Linked DNA regions of Dinghuibacter silviterrae. The protein of the gene in region 1 interacts with the protein of each later gene in a pairwise test. Links are inferred from orthologs where the notes say so. Each region holds a gene or a part of one and is shown on either strand. Other genes may lie near its edges.

What was found. The genes of interacting proteins can lie anywhere in the genome.
Region 2: the proteins of dnaE (region 1) and EDB95_RS03435 interact in binary tests that used the Escherichia coli proteins (3 or more experiments, as listed by UniProt). The link is inferred for Dinghuibacter silviterrae from one-to-one orthologs.
Region 3: the proteins of dnaE (region 1) and EDB95_RS06155 interact in binary tests that used the Escherichia coli proteins (3 or more experiments, as listed by UniProt). The link is inferred for Dinghuibacter silviterrae from one-to-one orthologs.

Annotation. Positions count from the first base shown.
Region 1 is NZ_SODV01000001.1:2,456,866-2,465,555, reverse strand. Bases 1,967-6,206 are described here. They hold dnaE (DNA polymerase III subunit alpha), read left to right. Parts: upstream 1,967-2,364; coding sequence 2,365-6,006; downstream 6,007-6,206. Other genes in these bases: trxA (thioredoxin), read left to right, coding at 6,079-6,206; EDB95_RS10905 (C40 family peptidase), read right to left, coding at 1,967-2,048. Also shown: EDB95_RS10915 (M1 family metallopeptidase), read left to right, coding at 1-91; EDB95_RS10910 (polysaccharide biosynthesis C-terminal domain-containing protein), read left to right, coding at 110-1,621; more of EDB95_RS10905, read right to left, coding at 1,626-1,966; more of trxA, read left to right, coding at 6,207-6,399; EDB95_RS10890 (hypothetical protein), read left to right, coding at 6,626-7,636; ribose-5-phosphate isomerase RpiA, read right to left, coding at 7,710-8,402; EDB95_RS10880 (nucleoside permease), read right to left, coding at 8,399-8,690. UniProt on the Escherichia coli protein: DNA polymerase III is a complex, multichain enzyme responsible for most of the replicative synthesis in bacteria. This DNA polymerase also exhibits 3' to 5' exonuclease activity. The alpha chain is the DNA polymerase catalytic subunit.
Region 2 is NZ_SODV01000001.1:776,722-782,717, forward strand. What follows is about bases 424-3,215. They hold EDB95_RS03435 (methionine aminotransferase), read left to right. Parts: upstream 424-1,169; coding sequence 1,170-2,261; downstream 2,262-3,215. Other genes in these bases: EDB95_RS03430 (pyridoxal phosphate-dependent aminotransferase), read left to right, coding at 424-1,119; EDB95_RS03440 (DUF2480 family protein), read right to left, coding at 2,248-2,757; EDB95_RS03445 (peptidylprolyl isomerase), read right to left, coding at 2,874-3,215. Also shown: more of EDB95_RS03430, read left to right, coding at 1-423; more of EDB95_RS03445, read right to left, coding at 3,216-5,003; quinolinate synthase NadA, read left to right, coding at 5,588-5,996. UniProt on the Escherichia coli protein: Shows aminotransferase activity with methionine and histidine as substrates, and to a lesser extent also with phenylalanine.
Region 3 is NZ_SODV01000001.1:1,379,535-1,385,634, reverse strand. What follows is about bases 424-3,319. They hold EDB95_RS06155 (DNA polymerase III subunit gamma/tau), read left to right. Parts: upstream 424-856; coding sequence 857-2,782; downstream 2,783-3,319. Other genes in these bases: EDB95_RS06150 (pyruvate dehydrogenase complex dihydrolipoamide acetyltransferase), read left to right, coding at 2,868-3,319; EDB95_RS06160 (hypothetical protein), read left to right, coding at 424-756. Also shown: more of EDB95_RS06160, read left to right, coding at 1-423; more of EDB95_RS06150, read left to right, coding at 3,320-4,514; EDB95_RS06145 (fasciclin domain-containing protein), read left to right, coding at 4,638-5,189; EDB95_RS06140 (UbiA family prenyltransferase), read left to right, coding at 5,293-6,100. UniProt on the Escherichia coli protein: Part of the beta sliding clamp loading complex, which hydrolyzes ATP to load the beta clamp onto primed DNA to form the DNA replication pre-initiation complex.

The sequences.
Region 1 (8,690 bases):
CGGGGTGTCCACCACCTTGCCCTTTGCGGCCGGCGACCTGCCGAAGACCCTGGTGGATTCCAATATTTATGTCACCGTTAAAGCGGAGTAACCCTATCTTTGGGTTTGCATGGGCCAGATCCGCCGTCAAACCATTCTTTCCAGCCTTTCGACCTATTTCGGCTTCCTGATCGGGGCCCTGAACACCTACTTTTTTGTATACAACGGTTCCGTTTCCTTCAGCGCGGATCAATACGGCCTTACCCGGATCTTTACCGACGTGGGCGCCATGATCTACGCCTTTGCCAGCATGGGCACGCCCAGCGTCTTGTACAAGTTTTATCCTTACTACAAGGACAACCTGTCAAAGGAAGACAACGACCTGCTGACCTGGGCGCTCGTCCTTCCGCTCGTGGGTTTTGTTTTCGTCGCCATAGGCGGCTGGGTGTTCGAACCCCTGATCGTCCGGAAGTTCTCCGAGCGTTCCGCGCTGTTTGTCGTGTATTACAAATGGGTCTTCCCTTTCGGGCTTGGTTTTTTGTTGTTTTCCGTCCTGGAGGCCTTTGCCTGGACCGTCAAACAATCGGTCTTTTCTACCTTTTTGCGAGAAGGCGGCGTCCGCCTCTTTATCCTGCTGCTCATCATCCCGTACCTCCTCGGGTGGATCCCCTTCGACGTCTTCATAAAGCTTTTTACCCTCCAATACATCCTGGCCGCCATCGCCCTCTGGGTCTTTCTTTCCAGACGTCACCTGACCAATGTCCGCTTCAAGGTCAGCCGGGTCACCCGGCGTTTTCGCAAAAAGATCGTGTCCATGCTCACGCTGACTTACGGGGGCATCATCATCAGCATCGTCGCCCAGGCCTTTGACGGCGTTCTTATCGCGGGGTTCATGGGTCTTAAATACGCCGGGATTTACGCCTTCCTGCTCTATATCGCCAACGTGATCCAGGTTCCGCAACGCAGCGTCCAGGCCGCCGCCATCCCGCACCTGGCACAAGCCTGGAAGGACAAGGACTACGGTCGTATCGACCGCATCTACCACCGGACCTCGATCAACCTGTTGCTGATCTGTACCACCCTGTTTTGCCTCATCGAATTGTGCGCGCCCGCGGCGGGGAGCCTTTTCGGCATCAAAACCGAGTACCAGGCGGGACTGGGGATGTCCGCCCTTCTTTTGCTGGGCATTGCCCGCATTGTCGATGCCGGTACCGGTGTCAACGGGCAAATCATTGGGACCTCCGTCTACTGGCGTTTTGACTTTTTCACCGGCGTGATCCTCCTGGCCCTTCGCATCCCCCTCAATGTCGTGCTCATCAAGGCATACGGCATCAACGGCTCGGCGACGGCCGACCTCATTTCCCTGGTCGTCTACAACGCCGTCCGGATGATCTACCTCGCCCGTAAATACAAGATGCAACCCTTTAACTGGAAAAGCCTGCTCGCCGTGGTGTACGCGATCGTCGCCTATGCGGTCGCCTTTTTCGCCAGCCGCTCCCTTCACGGCTGGACAGAATTAGTGGCCAGGGGTGTCATTTTCGTGGCGCTTTACGGCGGCGCGGTATTGCTGTCGAACCTGACGCCCGATACAAAACAAGTGTGGGATGGTGTGCGAAAAAAGTTCGGGGCGCACGTCCCCTAACGCCTTACCCGGGCATGCGCCCCCCGCCCCTGAAGCGTTGCGCCCAATATTCTTCCCCCAGGTCACTGATCATCACCCCGAAAGAGGTGGAGGCGTGGACGAATTTGTTGTTCATGAGGTAAACGCCGACGTGCGTGATCCCTTTTTTGGTCCCGAAGAAAACCAGGTCTCCTTCCTGCAACTCCGGCACGGGGATCTTGTGACAGGCCGCGTATTGTTCCCGCGATGTCCGCGGCAATTCGAGGTGAAAAATCGTTCCTTCCAGTTGCTGGCTAAACCCCGAACAATCCACCCCGTCACGGGTCGTACCACCCAGGTGGTAAGGCGTGCCCCACCAGTCGTCGATAAAATGATACAACGGGAGGTTGGTAATCAGCTCCACCGGAACGTCCAGTTGCTCCGCGTACTTGAAGTTCAACGCGTCCACAAACTCGATGTCCAGCCCTTTGGTGTTGACGTAATTGTACCCGGGATTGGTCAGGGGTTGGCCAATGACCCTTTCCCTGTAGACCGTCGTCCCGCCCGCAGGGGTCCGGTGAAGGGAAGGCGGCGGCGCAGCGGGGGTCGTGCGCGCGCGTCTGGACGCACTGCAACTGGCCAGGAGCAGCGCCAGGCAGAAGGTATATAGGGTCTGGCGTTGAATGAATTAGTAAGTTTTACGGGGTAAAATTAAGGAATTTCCACCGCCGGTGGATAACACGCTGGCGCGCGGGCGGCAAAACTTTCGGAAATTTGCCGTTACCATGAAATTTTCCCACCTACATACCCACACCCAATATTCCCTCCTGGACGGTGCCGCGAGCATCAGCTCGTTGTATAAAAAGGCCATCAAGGACGGTATGCCGGCACTGGCCATTACAGACCACGGGAATATGTTCGGGGCGTTTGAATTCGTGAGCGAGGCATACAAGCACAAGAACGAGGATGGGTCGCTGAAGGTAAAGCCGATCGTGGGCTGTGAGTTCTACGTCGTAGAAGACCGGACAAGAAGGACGTTTACAAAGGACCAGAAGGACGAACGCTTTCACCAGGTGCTGTTGGCCAAAAACAAAACGGGGTACCAGAACCTGATCAAGCTGACCTCGGCGGGGTACATGGAAGGGATGTACGGAAAGTACCCGAGGATCGACAAGGCACTGCTTGACCAGCACAGGGAGGGGTTGATTGCCACCACGTGTTGCCTGGGGGCGTATGTACCCCAAACGATCATGCAGAAGGGCGAAGCCGCCGCAGAGGTGGAATTTGCCTGGTGGCTGGAGCGTTTTGGCGAGGACTATTATGTGGAGCTGCAGCGACACGGGTTGAAAGAACAGGACCAGGTGAACGAGGTGTTGCTGCGTTTTGCAAAAAAGTACAACGTAAAGGTCATCGCCTCCAACGACAGCCACTATACGGACAAAGAGGACTACGACGCCCACGACATCTTATTGTGTATTAATACGGGGGAAAAGAAGGCGACGCCGGGGTATGACGACTTCGTCAACGACGACGTACAACTGAAGAACCGCCGCTTCAAATTCCCGAACGACCAGTTTTATTTCAAGGATACGCGGGAAATGACGGCGTTGTTCAGCGACCGGCCGGACGCGATCGACAATACAAACGAGATCGTGTCGAAGGTGGACGTGCTGAACCTTAAAAAGGACATCCTGCTGCCGAACTTCCCGGTACCCCTGGAATTCCAGGTGCACGCGGACAGCACGCTCAACCAGTGGGAGTACCTCAAGCACCTGACGTACGAGGGCGCGCGCAAACGGTATAGCGAATTGACGCCCGAGATCACGGAACGGCTGGACTTCGAATTGTTTACGATCAAGACGATGGGGTTTGCGGGGTACTTCCTGATCGTGAGCGACTTTATCCGCGCGGGCCGGGAGCTGGGCGTGTTCATTGGACCGGGTCGCGGCTCGGCGGCGGGAAGCGTGGTGGCGTTTTGCATCGGGATCACCAACATCGACCCGATCAAATACAACCTGCTGTTCGAACGCTTTCTGAACCCGGACCGGAAGAGCATGCCGGATATCGATACGGACTTTGACGACGCGGGTCGCCAGAAGGTGATCGACTACGTAGTGCAAAAATATGGCCGCAACCAGGTGGCGCAAATCGTCACTTATGGTACGATGGCGGCGAAAATGAGCATCAAGGACGTGGCCCGGGTGATGGACCTCCCGCTGGCGGAAGCCAACGCCCTGGCCAAGCTGGTGCCGGAAAAACCGGGGATAGAGCTCAAACGCGTGCTCCACGCGCCGCTGACGGAAAAGGACGGGGAAAAATCATTGTCGGAAAAAGAGGGCCTCATCCCCGACGACCTGGAGAACGTCCGGAAGATCCGGCAGGTCTACAACGGCAACGACCTTCACGCCAAGGTGCTCCACGAAGCGGAACGCCTGGAGGGGTCGGTCCGCAATACGGGGTTGCACGCCGCGGGGATCATCATCGCCCCCGATGACCTGATGAACATCATCCCGGTTTGTACCGCCAAGGACTCCGACCTTCTCGTGACCCAGATCGAGGGCAGCATCATCGAAGAAGCGGGTGTCATCAAGATGGACTTCCTGGGGCTAAAGACCCTGACCATCCTCCGGGATGCCCTCAACCTGATCCGGGAGAACCATGGGGTCGACATAGACCTAGACACCATACCGCTGAACGATGCCGATACTTTTGCGCTCTACCAGCGTGCCGATACGATCGGTACGTTCCAGTTCGAAAGTCCCGGGATGCAAAAGTACCTGCGCGAGCTCAAACCCGACCGGTTTGACGACCTGATTGCCATGAACGCCTTGTACCGCCCGGGTCCCCTGGAATACATCCCCAACTTTATCGCCCGTAAACACGGGACGGAGGCCATCGTCTATGACCTTCCCGCCATGGAGGAGTTCTTGAACGAAACCTACGGGATCACCGTCTACCAGGAACAGGTCATGCTCCTCAGCCAGCGCCTGGCCGGCTTTACAAAGGGAGACGCCGACGTCCTCCGGAAGGCGATGGGGAAAAAACAGAAGTCCGTCCTGGACAAAATGAAAGGCCAGTTCCTCAAAGGCGCCGCCGAAAAAGGCCACCCTGCCGACAAGCTGGAAAAGATCTGGACCGACTGGGAAGCCTTTGCCCAGTATGCCTTTAACAAATCACACTCGACCTGTTATGCCTTTGTCGCCTATCAGACGGCGTTCCTGAAGGCCCACTATCCCAGCGAATACATGGCCGCGGTCCTCAACAACGCCGGCTCCATCGAAAAGATCACGTTTTTCATGGAAGAATGTAAACGAATGGGGCTCAAAGTATTAGGACCCGATATCAACGAATCCAAGGCGGGTTTTGCCGTCAACAAAAAGGGAGAGATCCGGTTTGGCCTGTCCGGGCTCAAAGGCGTGGGCGAGGCTGCGATCGACTCCGTCCTTGAAGAAAGGGCCAAAAACGGGCACTTTGCCGACATCTGGGACCTGGTCAAACGCACCAACCAACGTACGGTCAATAAAAAGTCCCTGGAATGCCTTGTAAAGGGCGGCGCGTTCGACTGTTTCCCCCAATTCCACAGAGCGCAATTCTTTTTCGTCGCCCCCGGCGAACAGCTCAACGGCCTCGAAAGGATCATCCGTTTCGGGAACCAATATCAGACCACCCAGACCTCCCAGGCCAATACCCTTTTCGGGGATATGAGCATGCCCGCCGTCCAGCCGCCAAAGCTGCCGGACAGCGAGCCCTGGACCCTGACCACGCTCCTGGAACACGAGAAGGAGGTGACCGGGATCTTCCTAAGCGGTCACCCACTGGATCACTTCCGCTTTGAGATGCAGCACTACGGCATCACGACCATCGCCGAGTACAACGAATTCAAGGAAGGCATCACCCTGCAGCCCAATCCGTTCCGGCCTTTCCGCCTGGCCGGCCTGGTCGCCGACGCCCAGCACCGGATCTCCAAAACCGGGAAGCAGTTTGGCATTTTCGGCGTGGAAGATTATACGGGGAAAATGGAGGTGCCGCTGTTCGGTGAGGACTACATCAAATTCAAGGACTACTTTACGCCCGGGACGGTTATTTACCTGACCGGCAATTTCAAGAACCGGTTCAACAAGGCCGACGACTATGAGTTCAAGTTGGGCGGCATCCTGCTCCTGGAGACCATCAAACGGACCATGACCCGGCAACTCCAGCTTGACATTCATCCCATGCTGCTGACCGAGGAGATCGTACTTTTCCTCGAAAAACAGATCGAAAAATACCCCGGGAAAACCGCCCTGCGCATCCAGCTCAAGGACGATAAAGCCCAGAGAAAGATCGGGTTACAGCGCATCGGCGCCGGCCTGGAAATGAATGACGAAATGACACAGTTTCTCTTGTCAAACCCTGACGTAGAAGTCAATGTCGTGACAACGGCATGACGGTCGGATGCCAATTTATCAACATATACCGATTGGTCGTATCTTTGCACCATACAAACAAACCTATACTATATGGCACAAGAATTCACAGACAGCAATTTTCAGGAAACCGTTTTGGGTTCCGATAAATTAACGGTGGTAGACTTTTGGGCAGAGTGGTGTGGACCCTGTCGTGCGATCGGGCCGGTCATCGAAGAACTCTCTAAAGACTATAACGGTAAAGTAAACGTGGGCAAGGTCAATGTGGACAACAACCCTCAGGTAAGCATGAACTATGGCATTACGTCCATCCCCGCCATCCTCTTTATCAAGGACGGTAAGGTCGTGGACAAGCTGGTGGGCGCACAGCCGAAAAGCAACTTCGTAAAGAAGATCGAAGCGCACCTGGCGTAATCAACACGCAGTTTTTTTGTAAACATAAAGGTTCAAGGCCGTCCTTTTTTCAGGGACGGCCTTTTCAAATTCAGTAATGAAGGTTACTGAAACTCAAATAGGTCGCATTTTCCCTCCGGAATCTGGCATCCGTATTTATACTGATTTCTTTGTGAAGAAATCATGTATTGACATAAACGGCCTGTTAAGTCAATAGATTTGAACTCCAAACATTAAACTTTAACTTATGAACCTGAAATCGTTCCTGTCCCCGGCGGCCGGCCTGGTCCTGCTGGGTTGTTTTTCTTTTGCCAGTTGCTCTAAAAAGGCGGAATCCACGACGCAGCCTCAATTACCGCCCTCCCCCAGTGCCTTCCCTGCGGGGACCAATCGTAGCGAGGTCTGGGACATCACCTTACCGGCCACGGCGACCAGTGGAGCCATGGAAGTAACCGAATGGGTTTCTTACCAATACGGGGAGATAAACCTCGGTGTCACGACCAGCGTAGACCCCGGCTATGTGATGGTCGGCGGCGGGGCACAGGTAAGAGATCCGAACAACACCCCCAACAACGTGGACGCCGTGTTGACCGCAGCCTACCCGGTCCCCGACGGGAACTTTGCCACTTACGCGGCTTCCGACAAGGACCATGGGGGGATCTTTTACAATTCCGACCTGTATGTCTATGTCATCGGGATCAAGCTGTTTAGCCAATCCGGCACCGTCATTCCCACGTCTTCCATTACAAACAACTTGGCTATTATATCCGGCACCTCGGGTTCGGCCGAGCACCCATTTATCACGCTACCGGTCACTTCCGGTTATACCCTCATATCTGGCGGCGCCCAGGACAACTATGGTACGGGGTATGGAAACCTGTTGACGGAGAACAACTATGACGACGGGGCCTCTTATGCGGGCGGCAAAGACCAAAAGGAGCCGGATCCTTGTACGATTACCGCTTACGCGCTGGAATGGAACAACCAACCTATTCCGGGCTATGGGAGTTTCCTGCTGACCTATCAAAACGGACAGGCTATTGTCAATCAACGCCTTATGAGTTTGTCTGTCGGCGCCCTGGGGGGCTGTGCCGTGGCGGGCGTAGGCGGCGTCTCCACCTATACCGGATACGGACGGCTTTTGTATGGTGTCTATTCCCCTGCTTATAATGTCGGGGAGTTCCAGAGCAAGGACCAGGACGTCAGTGACATTTCCGGCGCCCTTGGCGGGGTCGTAACTTCCATTGCGCCCAAATAGCGGTCTTGAACCTTTCTACATAAAAAGGGCGTCCCACCTTCCAGGGACGTCCTTTTTGTATTTTAACGGCGGGCTATTTTCGCAGCTCCTTGACCGTACCGTCGGCATAGCCCACCAACACCTCGGTGGCGAGCCCGATGAACAACCCGTGCTCCACGACACCCGGGATCTCGTGCAACGCATGACCCAGCGCCGGTGCGTCGGCAATCGCGCCGAAGTGGGCGTCGAGGATGTAGTTGCCGTGGTCGGTGATCCAGGGCTTGCCGTCGCGCTGACGGATCTCGCTGGAAGGGCAGCCCAGGGCGGCCACGCGGCGTTGAACCTGTTTCCAGCCAAAAGGGATGACCTCTATGGGGAGGGGAAATTTGCCGAGGCGGTTGACCAGCTTTTGTTCATCTGCAATGACGATCATCCGGTCCGAAGCGGCGGCGACCATCTTCTCCTGGAGGTGGGCGCCACCCCCACCCTTGATCAACTGGAAGGCAGGGTCGACTTCGTCCGCCCCGTCGATGGTGAGGGCCAGCCGGTCGACGTCGTTTAGGGTGGCCAGGGGGATGCCCTGGGCCTGGGCCAGCTCGACAGTCGCCCTGGAGGTGGGGACCGCGGTGATTTGGAAACCTTCGCGAACCTTGGCGCCCAGCGCCATGATCATCCAATACGCGGTGGAGCCCGTACCGATACCGATGGCGGTACCGTTTTGTATAAACGTGGCAGCGTACTCGCCCACCTTTTTCTTCATCTGGTCTTTATCGGAAAGTGCGGTCATACGTGTTTGGGATAGGCAGTTTCGGGGGTGTGCTTGTAACGGAATACTAGCGGGAACACGATGCCGAGGAGCAATGCGTAACCGGCAAAAGTGAACCAGATCGGGGACCAGTGACGGACGCCGGCCACGGTAAAGTGATCGATCACCCAGCCGCTGCCGTAGCCGCCGATATACGCCCCGATACCGTTGGTCATGATCATGAACAAGCCCTGGGCGCTGGCGCGGATGCGCATGTCGGCTTCGCGTTCGACGAACAGGGACCCGGAGATATTAAAGAAGTCGAAGGCC
Region 2 (5,996 bases), 1.7 Mb from region 1 along the record:
ATTCCGCAGGAGTTGGAAAAAGGCATCATCGAAGCTTACCGGGAAGGGTACACGAATTATCCACCCGCCGAGGGGATCCTTGAGCTTCGCGAATCGGTAGGCAGGTTTCTTGCGGACAGGGAAGGTCTTCACTATACACCATCAGAGATCCTTATTGCTTCCGGGGGACGGCCGTTAATCTATGCGTTATACCGGGCCATCGTGGACAAGGGAGAAAAAGTGATCTACGCTGTTCCTTCCTGGAACAACAACCACTATGTGCATTTTGTCGGCGGTCAGCACGTCACGATAGACACTACGCCGGAACAGCAATTCATGCCAACGGCCGACCAGGTGCGACCGCTTTTGGGCGATGCCACCCTCCTCGCGCTTTGCTCCCCTCAAAATCCTACGGGTACCGCCTTTAGCAAAGAGGAACTACAAAAGATCTGCGATGCCGTTGTCGAAGAAAACGCGCGTCGCGGACCAGGTAAGAAAAAACTATTCCTCCTATACGACCAGATGTACTGGACCCTCACGTATGGAAAAACCCGGCACTACAACCCCGTTTCCCTGCGGCCGGAGCTGAAGGACTATACTGTATTCATCGATGGCATCAGCAAGGTCTTCGCCGCTACCGGTCTCCGGGTGGGTTGGGCCCTGGGACCCGCGGAAATCATTGCCAAAATGAAGGCCATCCTCTCCCACATGGGCGCCTGGGCACCCATGGCCGAGCAACGGGCCACGGCGGCCTACCTGGGACAAACCGAAGCCATCGACCGGTATTTAAAGCACTTCAAAAATGAACTCGAAGAGCGGTTGAACCGGATATACGACGGTTTTAGGACCCTGAAGACCGAAGGTTTTGCTGTCGACTCCGTAGAACCCCAGGCCGCCCTTTACCTGACGGTCTGTTTTGACCTAACGGGCAAAAAGACCCCCGCCGGAAAGGTCCTGGAGGACCAGGAGCAGGTCACCGCCTACATCCTGGACGCTGCGGGTCTGGCCGTTGTGCCATTCTCCGCATTTGGTGCGGGGAAAAATTCGCCCTGGTACCGGCTCAGTGTGGGCACCTGTGTCAAGGAAGAAATCCCGGATATGCTGGGCGCGGTGCGCAAAGCCTTGGAGGGCCTACGCTGATGGCCCTGCAAAGCAAGCTCCCTTCAGTGGGAACCACGATTTTTACCGTTATGTCCACCCTGGCCCAGGAACACCAGGCCATCAATCTATCCCAGGGTTTCCCGGACTTTGCCATGGACCCCCGGTTGATCGATGCGGTCGACCAGGCCATGCGGGAAGGCGCCAACCAGTATACCCACATGAACGGGCACCCGCTCCTGAGGGAACGAATTGCGGGAAAGGTCGGCCACCTCTACGGCGCCGGGGTGGACCCCCAAACCGAGATCACCGTCACACCCGGGGCGACCTACGCTATTTATACCTCCCTGACCTGTATCCTGCGGCCCGGGGACGAGGTGATCGTTTTCGAACCCGCGTATGACAGCTATATTCCCACCATAGAAGTCAACGGGGCCACCGCCGTACGCGTCCCTTTACAATTCCCCCACTATTCCATCGACTGGGACCTGGTGAAAAAGGCCATCACCCCCCGGACCCGGATGATCCTCCTCAATACGCCCCACAACCCCACGGGCAGCGTGTGGACGGACGCTGACTTCCGCATGCTTGAAACCCTGGTGGAAGGCACGGACATCCTGCTGATGAGCGATGAAGTATACGAGCACATCACCTTTGACGGGTACCGCCACCCCAGCATCCTGAAATACCCTGTGCTCCGGGCGCGGGCTTTTGCTTGTTTTTCCTTTGGAAAAGCCTACCACTGTACCGGTTGGAAGATCGGCTACTGTATCGCACCCCCTGCCCTGACCACCGAATTCCGGAAAGTGCACCAGTTCAATTGTTTTAGCACCAATACCCCCGCCCAGCTGGGGCTGGCGCGTTACCTGGAGAACCGCGAAGCGTACGAAAGCCTGCCCGCGTTTTTTCAACGCAAACGGGACCTCTTTCTGGGGCTTATGAAGGACAGCCCTTTCCGCTGGCTGGACAGCAAAGGCAGTTATTTTGTGCTCGGATCCTACGGTCATTTCAGCCAGGAACCCGACACTGATTTTGCGATCCGGCTGACAAAAGAATACGGCGTAGCGGTGATCCCTGTGTCGGTTTTTTACCAGGATGGCAAAGACGATAAGGTCGTCCGGTTTTGTTTTGCAAAGGAAGACAAGACGCTCGAAGAAGCCGCACGCAGGCTCACTTCCGTTTGAAGACGGGCACCGTGCTGCAGGGTTCCCCGTACATGATGCTTTTCGCCACGGGCCGGAGCTTTAAGGTAATGGCAAGGTAGGCATCGGGCGGAACTTCGGCATCTCCGCAACCTTTCACCACAACGCGTTTGTCCGCATACTCCGCAGCGGGCAGCGCCGCGATGGCTTCCAGCAGTAGTTGCTTGCGCAGGGCCACGGGGTCACCCAGAAAAACCAGCGCGGCGATGGGTTCCAGATACGTAGCCACCAGCATATACGCCCAGGCGGGAATGATGGCATCTGCGGAACAAAACACCGCCACCTTCCTGCCCGTAAAAGTGGTCCAGTCATAGCTCTGAAGGGCGGTCCTAAAATCCTTTTCCTTCAAAATCAACCCCATGAAGAGAAAGTCCTTCAGATCCAGCACCGCCAGGTCGCCTTCCGCAGGAAGAAAATCCTGAAGGTCGAGGCTAACCAGGCCGCTTTCGGCCACTTTATTCACGATCACGTCAGACATACCCCAAAGATACGAAATGGGGGATTGCGGGCAGGGCGCAAAAAAAACCCCCTCTCGCGAGGGGGTCTAAGCCAGCTTTGGTGAAGCTGCGCCGGCAAGTGGCGCTCAGTATTGGCTTAATAAAATTTGATACGATTGTCCTTGATGTTCGCCGCCTCGTGTAACCCTTCGAGTGCGTTGTAACCGACGGCGTTGCGCATCATCCCTTCCATATTTGTGCGGAGCAGGGTATAGTCGTTGTTTTGGTTAGGGACGCTGATGACACCGTTGGTCTGCACGACGAAGACACCCGTATTGCCCTTGAAGGGAGCGGAGGCTTTGTTGAGGTTGGCCTTGTTAAAGGCGGAGCCGATGACCTTCGGTTCGTTTCCGAGGTTGGGGACAAAGGTGGAGCCAAAGCCCAGGCTGTCCTGGTTTTGTACGGTAACGGCGTATTTGGCGGCGGCCGAGTTCAGGTCTGTAACCGTCCCCAGTTTGGCGATGATCTGTGCTGCTTTTTTATCGCGGCGAACGGAATTTTCCACCAGTGTACGGGCATAAGAACCGGAAGGAAGACCGGCGTCCTGTATTCCCGTGAGCACGGCCACGACAAAGTTATTCCCATAAGATTCGGGGTCGCTGACCGTACCTACCTTGTTGTCAAATGCCCATTTGACGAGCTGGCGGGCGGAACCGAGACCCTGTACCTGGTAGTCGGTTTCTTTGACCGTCCCGGCGCGGGTAACCACCTTGTGTTTACGGGCAATATCGTCAAAAGCACTGCCGGAAGCGGCCTGGGCATCTGCTGCAAAACTGGTGGCGGCTGCATTGGCGGCGTTGGTGGTTTCGTCGCTGGGGACGATTTCCTTCGCCAGGTAGGCTACCTTATAATGCGGTTCAATGTTCTTTTGGTCCAGGATTTCGATCAAGTGATACCCGTATTCACTCTTCACCACTTTCTTCTCCCCTTTTTTGCCGTTGAAGCAGAAGTCAGAAAAGGCCGGCACCATTTGGTTCGCCGTAAAGTAACCGAGGTCTCCGCCTTTTTCCTTCGACCCTTGGTCATCCGACAGTTTTACGGCAAGGCTGTCAAAATTCGCGCCGTGCTCGATCAGGGTCTGGATGCTATCGATCTTGTGTTTGGCCGTGCTGTCGTCCAGGATCGTCTGACCCGAGCGGGGGTCGGTGGTCGCGATAAGAATATGGCGTGCCCGTACGGAATCCGGCAGGTCTTTTTTATCGATCATTTTCGCCAGGACATAGTTGCTGTGGTCCAGGTAGGGACCGAAGATACCGCCCACGGGAAGTTCCATAATCGTATCCTTGTTGGGTACCTGCAGGGCCGTTTTGGCAACAAACCCGTCGTAATAGGAAATGGCGGAACCGCTTTGGTTCAGATAGGCACCGGGATCCTTTGTATCGGCCAGACCGGTTTCCAGCTTCATCAGGTCGCCCAGGGCGTTGGCACTGTCTTTCGAAGAAGGGTCCCCATCAAAAACGACATACGTCAGGTTCCTCGATGCCTCGGTCGTTTTGAACTCGGCCTTATGGTCCTGGATATAGGTGTCTATTTCCGCATCGGTGACCGGGAGACTGGTATCCGGGATCAAGGCGAAGGGAATATTGACATAAGAAATGTTGGCCTGGGCGCTGTTATCCTGGTTGTCTTTGGCTGCCAGCCATTTGGGATAATATGCGGCCCCTGCAAGGAGGTACAGGTACTTGGTTTTCAGCGCCTGTTTGGCGACGACATTATATAAATAGTCCGTAAATGCCTGTTTACGCTGGTCGGTAGCAGGTAACCGAAGGATGGCCTGAACCTGCTCCTGGAGGCGGGCCGGATCGTACTGCCCGGTTTTAGGATCCGTCCCCAATTGACGAAGCTCCTGCGTAGGGTTTGTATAAATCAGCGTTTTCAACTCATTATCGGTCACTGTCAACCCCATCTTATCCGCCTGACCCTGTAGGATCATCTGCTCTACCATCTGCTGCCACAGCGTGTTGTTGATCTCTTCCCTCAACACATCGGTGACCGGCATGCCTTGCTGCTGGTACCGTTGCTCCGCGCTCTTTACCTGGTTTTCAAAGGCGACGTACTCGACCTCCTGACCATCTATTTTCCCCACTACCGTCGTGTTCTTTCCAAACAAACTCCCTCCTGTTCTCTGGCTAAGCGCGTCGATCAATATAAAACCCACCATGGCAATGGCGATCGCCCCGATGGCTGCCGCGGCGTACTTATCCCTGATTTTCTGAATGATTGACATATATATACTGTATCCACCGTTTTTGGTGAGGGGGCAAACCTACAGGAAAAATCGTTATGGACCTTTCCCGGGGCCCAATTTTTGGGGAAAACCGGTGAAAAGCTCCCAAAAACGCACATGAATCCCCATAAAATCACGGATCTTGGAGGAAACTGACCCTTTTATGGTTCCACGCGTGGAACCTTCAAAAGATTTGCACCACACCCCGTTGGTAACACTAAATTAATGTGGATAAACCCCCTTTTTCCACGTTCCGGTCAGTGCATAAAAGGAGAAGAATTTGGGCTTCAACGATAGGTTGCCCAAAACCCGGGGGAAAACGCCCGGTTTATGCCCACCGGCCAGTCGGTTGTCCACAGTCGCACAATCCGCAAAGTTTTCCAGACCCTGAATTTTCCCCTTCTGTTAATAAAGTAGTAAAACGCAAGATGGAGAAACATGTAGTATGTTAGTCCAATGTGGATTGCCGTGAATAACCGGTTATCATCTAACTTTGTAAATATTGAAACGTGGGTTATCCACATATCCACACGACTAATAATAATAGGTTCTTTTAAATAAATAAAGAAATTACTATTAATACTATGGAAAACTTCGTGCTTTCGGCCGCCCGCAAAAATCTGGAAAATGTGGGCTATCTTGACCTCGATTTGGATCCCGGCAAGGACCTGTTCCAGGAGATTGAACGTTTAAAGCGGGAGAAGAACGCGATCATCCTGGCGCACTACTACCAGGAACCCGACATCCAGGACGTGGCGGATTACATCGGGGACAGTCTCGGGCTGGCGCAGGCGGCCGCCAAGACCGAAGCGGACCTGATCGTTTTTGCTGGAGTGCATTTTATGGCGGAGACGGCCAAGATCCTCAACCCCGGCAAGAAAGTCCTCCTCCCCGACCTGAAGGCGGGTTGTAGCCTGGCCGATTCTGCTCCTGCAGGGCCGTTTCGGAAGTTCAAGGAGGCCCACCCGGACCATGTCGTGATTTCGTACATCA
Region 3 (6,100 bases), 1.1 Mb from region 1 along the record:
ACCCAGGGGTTTCACGAACCGATGTACGGGATGAACTTTAACCCGCCCTACTACAAAACGCTCCTGGAGAACTACGGGTTCCGTCCCTTTTTTGACCAGATCTGTTTTTCCATGAAGGTCAAAGACCCCCTCCAGGAAAAATTCTATAAAAGACACGCCGAACTGTCCAAACAACCTGGTCTTTCCGCCCGCCATATCCAAAAGGACCAGTTGGATAAATACGCCACCGACTTCGTCACCGTATATAACAAGGCCTGGAAAAGCCACGGGGGCGGGAAGGACCTCCACCGCGACCAGGCCAGGGCCATGTTCCGCAAAATGAAGCCCGTCCTGGACGAGCGGCTGATCTGGTTCGTTTACCACGACGAGGACCCCATCGCCTGCTGGATTAACATCCCCGAGCTCAACCAGTATTTCCGCCACTTCCATGGCCGGTTGGGCCTGCTGGAAAAACTCCGCTTCGTATACCTGAAGTGGCGGGGCGCCTGCACCAAGTTCACCGGCCTCGTCTTTGGTGTCATCCCCGAATGGCAAGGCCGGGGAGTGGATGCCTATCTGATCGTCGAAGGCGCCAAGGTCGTCCAGCGGCCCGATATTCCCTATGTCGACTATGAAATGCAGTGGATCGGGGATTTCAACCCGAAAATGATCAACGTGGCCGAAAGCCTCGGTACCTACCGGAGCCGGGTGCTGACCACGTACCGCTTTCTCTTCGACCGCACGAAAACGGTGAAGAGGCATCCGATTTTGGAGTAAATTTGCAGTCCAGGCGCCCGGAGGGCGCCGGCCGAAGGCCCATCATTAGCGGTGATGCGCCTTACGGCTACATTTAAAATTTAGCCGTAAGGCGCATCGCATGAGCCAGTTTATTGTCTCCGCCAGAAAATACCGCCCGCAGACCTTTGACACCGTCATCGGCCAGGGACACATCACCACGACCCTCAAGAACGCCATCCGCACCAGGCAGTTGGCGCACGCCTTTCTTTTTTGCGGGCCGAGGGGGGTCGGCAAAACCACCTGCGCCCGTATCCTGGCTAAAACCATCAACTGCGAAAACCTGCAACCCGACGGGGAAGCCTGCGACAAATGTACCAGTTGCCGGACGTTTAACGAAGGCACGTCGCTCAACATCCACGAACTCGACGCCGCCTCCAACAACTCCGTGGACGACATCCGCGCCCTGGTCGAACAGGTCCGGTTCGCCCCCCAGGCCGGCAAATACAAGGTATATATCGTGGATGAAGTCCACATGCTCAGCTCTTCGGCCTTTAACGCCTTTCTGAAAACCCTGGAAGAGCCCCCCTCCTACGCCATTTTTATCCTGGCGACCACGGAAAAACACAAGATCCTGCCGACCATCCTTTCCCGTTGCCAAACCTTTGACTTCAAAAGAATTACCATAAGGGATACGGTCGAACACCTGGAAGACATCTGCCAGCGTGAAGATATCACAGCGGAAAAGGCCGCCCTGCAGGTGATCGCCCAGAAAAGCGAGGGCTGTATGCGGGATGCCCTCAGCATCATGGACAAGATCGTGAGTTTTACCAGCGGGCACCTGGAATACGCCAACACCCTGGAACACCTCAATATCTTAGACGACGACTATTATTTCCGCCTGCTCGATTATATGCTGGCGCAGGACCTTTCCGGGGCCCTGCTGCTCTACGACGACATCAACCGCAAAGGCTTCGAGGGCGACCTCGTCCTCGGCGGCATGGCTGAGTTCCTTCGTAACCTCCTGGTATGCAGGGACGAAAAGGTCCTGAACCTCCTCGACGTCGTCGAAACCTTCCGGGACAAATACAAGGCGGCGTCTGCCAAGGTCGATTCAGGCCTTTGCATCAGCGCCCTCAACGTGCTGAACGAAGCCGAGCTCACGTATAAAGGCGCCCGCAACAAGCGGCTGCACGTCGAATTAACCCTGATCAAGCTCACCTACCTGGCGCAGGCCCTCGAACTCGTACAGGAAGGCCCGGAGGGGTTGTCAAAAAAAAAACTGAGTGAGGCCCCGCTGGGGTTCCGGACGCAGCCGATTGTGGCGGCCCGCGTGAGCGGGGCGCCCGCGAAAACCGGCGGGGCGCCTGCGGTGGGCGCCGTCGCCGGGGGTGCGTCCGCCGGAGGGCCCGCAACAGGGAGCGCGCGGCTGACGGTAGAGACGCCGGGCACGGCCGCCGCTCCGTCGAGCGCGACGGCCGCCACGGCACCGCCTGCGGCGAAGACGCCACCGGTGACGGCCACGAGGCCCGCGGCCGGCCCTTCAAGTGCGGTGCCCCCGACCACCGCGGCCCCCGCGCCGTCACCCGGCCCGCGGCCCGAGCCCTCCGAGTCCGGCGGCAAGCTCAATTCCTTGCACAAGCTGCGCCAGCAAATCGCCTCCCAGCAAAAGAACGCCTCAGAAAGTCACCCCCTGACGCTGCCGTTCCTCACGGAAGCATGGCAGAAGTACATCATCCTGCTGCAGGAGCGGAAAAACCACTCCGCCGTGACGAATTTCAAACTGGCGGAGCTGCGTATCGTGGACGAACAGACGTTCGAGATCATCACCGGCGCGAACATCCAGCAAAAGTTTATCGAACAGGAAAGGGCCTTGCTGATCGAACACATTCAAACCTTTTTTAATAATAGGAAACTGACCTTCCAGGTGCTCGTGGAAGAAACGGAGGCGCCCCCTGTTCCCACGGAACGGCCCCTAAATACGAAGGAACTTTTTCAACAGATGAGCCATCAATACCCCCTGGTCAAAGAGCTGAAAGACCGGCTGAAGCTGGACCTGGACTACTAAGAGCGGTGCAGCGCCCAATTGATTTTGGGCAGGTATTTGATTTTGATTTAATTTCACGCCACAATTAAAATACTCAATAGTTTTTATGGCAGAAGTGATACGAATGCCCCTGCTGAGCGATACCATGACCGAAGGGAAGATTGTTCAATGGAACAAAAAGGTTGGAGATAAGGTCAAAAGCGATGACGTACTGGCTGACGTAGAAACCGACAAGGCTACGATGGAAGTCGTGGGCTATGCAGACGGTGTTTTATTATACATAGGCGTACCCGACGGACAGGTCGCCAAGGTGAACGACATCATCGCCATCGTCGGGAAGGCCGGTGAAGACTATAAGCCGCTGCTGGCAGGTGGCACCGCACCCGCTGCCCCGGCTGCCGCCCCTGCGACACCCGCGGCAAGTGCCCCCGCGGCCGGCGCACCCGCGGTGTCCCCGGAAAGCCTTGGCGCCACGGTGATCCGCATGCCGCTTTTGAGCGACACGATGACAGAAGGCAAGATTGTTACCTGGAATAAAAAAGTAGGGGATACCGTAAAAAGCGACGACGTCCTTGCCGACGTGGAAACCGACAAGGCGACCATGGAAGTGGTGGGGTATGCCGCAGGAACCCTGCTCTATATCGGTGTTCCCGAAGGCCAGGCGGCCAAGGTGAACGACATCATCGCCATCGTTGGGAAGGCGGGGACGGATGTCACTGCCCTGGTGGCTTCCCTGAATAGCGCACCCGCAGCGGGTGGCGCGCAAGCCGCACCGGCTGCGGGCAGCGCACAAGCTGCAACCGGCTCCGCGGCCGCACCGGCCGGGCAAGCCGCTGCAAGTGGAAGCGCAAGCGCCGCCGAAAGCGACAACGGCCGCCTGAAGGCCTCCCCCCTGGCCCGTAAGATCGCCGCCGACAAAGGCATCAGCCTTTCCGACGTCTCCGGTTCCGGGGATGGCGGCAGGATCATCAAACGCGACATCGACCAATACGTACCGGCCGCGAAAACGGCTGCACCCGCCGCTGCCAAGGGTGGGGCGCCAGTGCCCGCCTTCAGCGCCGCCCCCGGTGCGGAAGGGTATACGGACCTCCCCAATTCGCAAATGCGTAAGGTGATTGCCCGCCGGTTGGGGGAAAGCATGTTCACTGCTCCGCACTTCTATCTCAAGATCGAGGTGAATATGGACAATGCGATCTCGGCCCGCAAGGCACTCAACGAGATCAGCCCCGTAAAGATCAGCTTCAACGACCTCGTCATCAAGGCGTCCGCCATGGCCCTACGTCGTCACCCGGCGGTCAATGCCAGTTGGATGGGCGACTTTATCCGCCAATACAGCCACGTCCATATCGGGAGCGCAGTGGCCATAGAAGACGGGTTGATCGTACCGGTCATCCGTTTTGCCGACCAGAAATCGCTCAGCCAGATCGCGTCCGAAGCAAAAGACCTGTACGAAAAGGCAAAGAACAAAAAACTCCAGCCGAACGAATTCTCCGGGAACACCTTTACCATTTCCAACCTGGGGATGATGGACATCGAGGAATTCACGGCGATCATCAACCCGCCCGACAGCTGTATCCTCGCCGTAGGTAAGATCGAGGAGAAAGTCGTCAGGACCGCCGATGGTTTTGGCGTCATCAATGTCATGAAGCTCACGCTGAGCTGCGACCACCGTAGTGTTGACGGTGCCGTTGGGGCCGCTTTCCTCCAGACACTGAAAAAGTTCCTGGAGAACCCGGTGGCCATGCTCGCTTAAGGAATAATGTATGGAAAAATAGGAAAGAGGGCTTTCGGCCCTCTTTTTTTGTGTCCGTCCAAACCGATTTCGCCTGTCCTGCGTAGATACTATTGTCGGACATTCTCAATAAACACTTTTTTTATGAAGCGAATTTTCAGCCTATTCGTAGGCGCGGGACTCTTATTTTCCGCTGTGAACACCTTTGCGCAAAAGACCGTCGAAGTGGGCGGCGCCGCGATGTATCCTACCAAGGATATCGTCGACAACGCGGTCAATTCAAAGGACCACACGACGCTGGTGTCGCTGGTCAAAGCGGCCGGCCTTGTATCTACGTTGAAGGGGCCTGGTCCGTTTACTGTTTTTGCCCCCACCAATGAAGCCTTTGCCAAATTGCCTTCGGATGTCGTCGATGACCTGATGAAACCGGAGAACAAGGCACAGCTCACCAAAGTACTGACCTACCACGTGGTGCCGGGCAGGATCGGTTCCAAGGCACTGGTGCGGATGATCCGGCGCGCCGGTGGCAAAGCCACGCTGAAAACGGTACAAGGGGATAACCTTTACGCCTCCGCGGAGGGAGGAATGATCACCCTCTGGGACGAAAGCGGGAACAAATCCATGATCACCATCGCCGATGTGGAGCAATCCAACGGGGTCATCCATGTCGTCGATACGGTGCTGATGCCAAAATAACTATATCCGCTAGTCTTATCCTCAGTGGCCGCCTCCGTCGGGGGGCGGCTTTCTTATGAGATAGCACGCATCCCTCTTTGCCGTAAATACGTTATTTTACGGTATGTTCCGCTCGACCGTGCAATTGCTGAGGCTCCCCTTTTCCTTCTTCCTGCTGCCCGTTTACCTCTTTGCGTTGAGCCAGGTAAAGGACCCGGCACCGGTCAGGGCTTTGCTGATCTTTGTTATCTGGCACCTGCTGGTGTATCCGGCGAGCAATGGGTACAACAGCTATATGGACCGGGACACGGGGCCCATCGGGGGGCTGAAGGCGCCGCCGATGCCGACGCCCTGGCTGTTCCGGGTCACCCTGGCCATGGATGTCCTGGCGGTCATATTAAGCTTCTGCGTCAGCCCGGTATTTGGGTGTTGTTGCCTGGCCTATATCGGGGCGAGCAGGGCGTACAGCTACCGGGGGCTGCGGCTGAAACGGTTTCCCTGGCTGGGGTATGGAACGGTGGTGGTTTTTCAGGGCGCTGTGGTGTTTGCGGCCACCTATCACGGGTGCTCGCGGGACCTGACGCTGCATATACCGGTGGCACCGGTCGTGGCAAGCAGCCTGCTGATCGGGGGGTTTTATCCGCTCACCCAGGTATACCAGCACGAGGCGGATGCCCGGGACGGGGTGCGCACCGTGAGCGCGGTACTGGGGTATACGGGCACCTTTTTGTTTTGCGGTCTCGTTTACCTGGCGGGGTTTGCGGTTCTGGCACTATATTTCGCGCGAATACATCAGGTGATACGGTTTCTAAGCATCCAGGCATTCTTTTTACCCGTACTTATATATTTTGTAGCCTGGTTCTCGGGCGTACGGAAGGACCACCGGAAGGCGGACCATGTCCATACGATGCGGATGAACTGGCTTGCGGCGG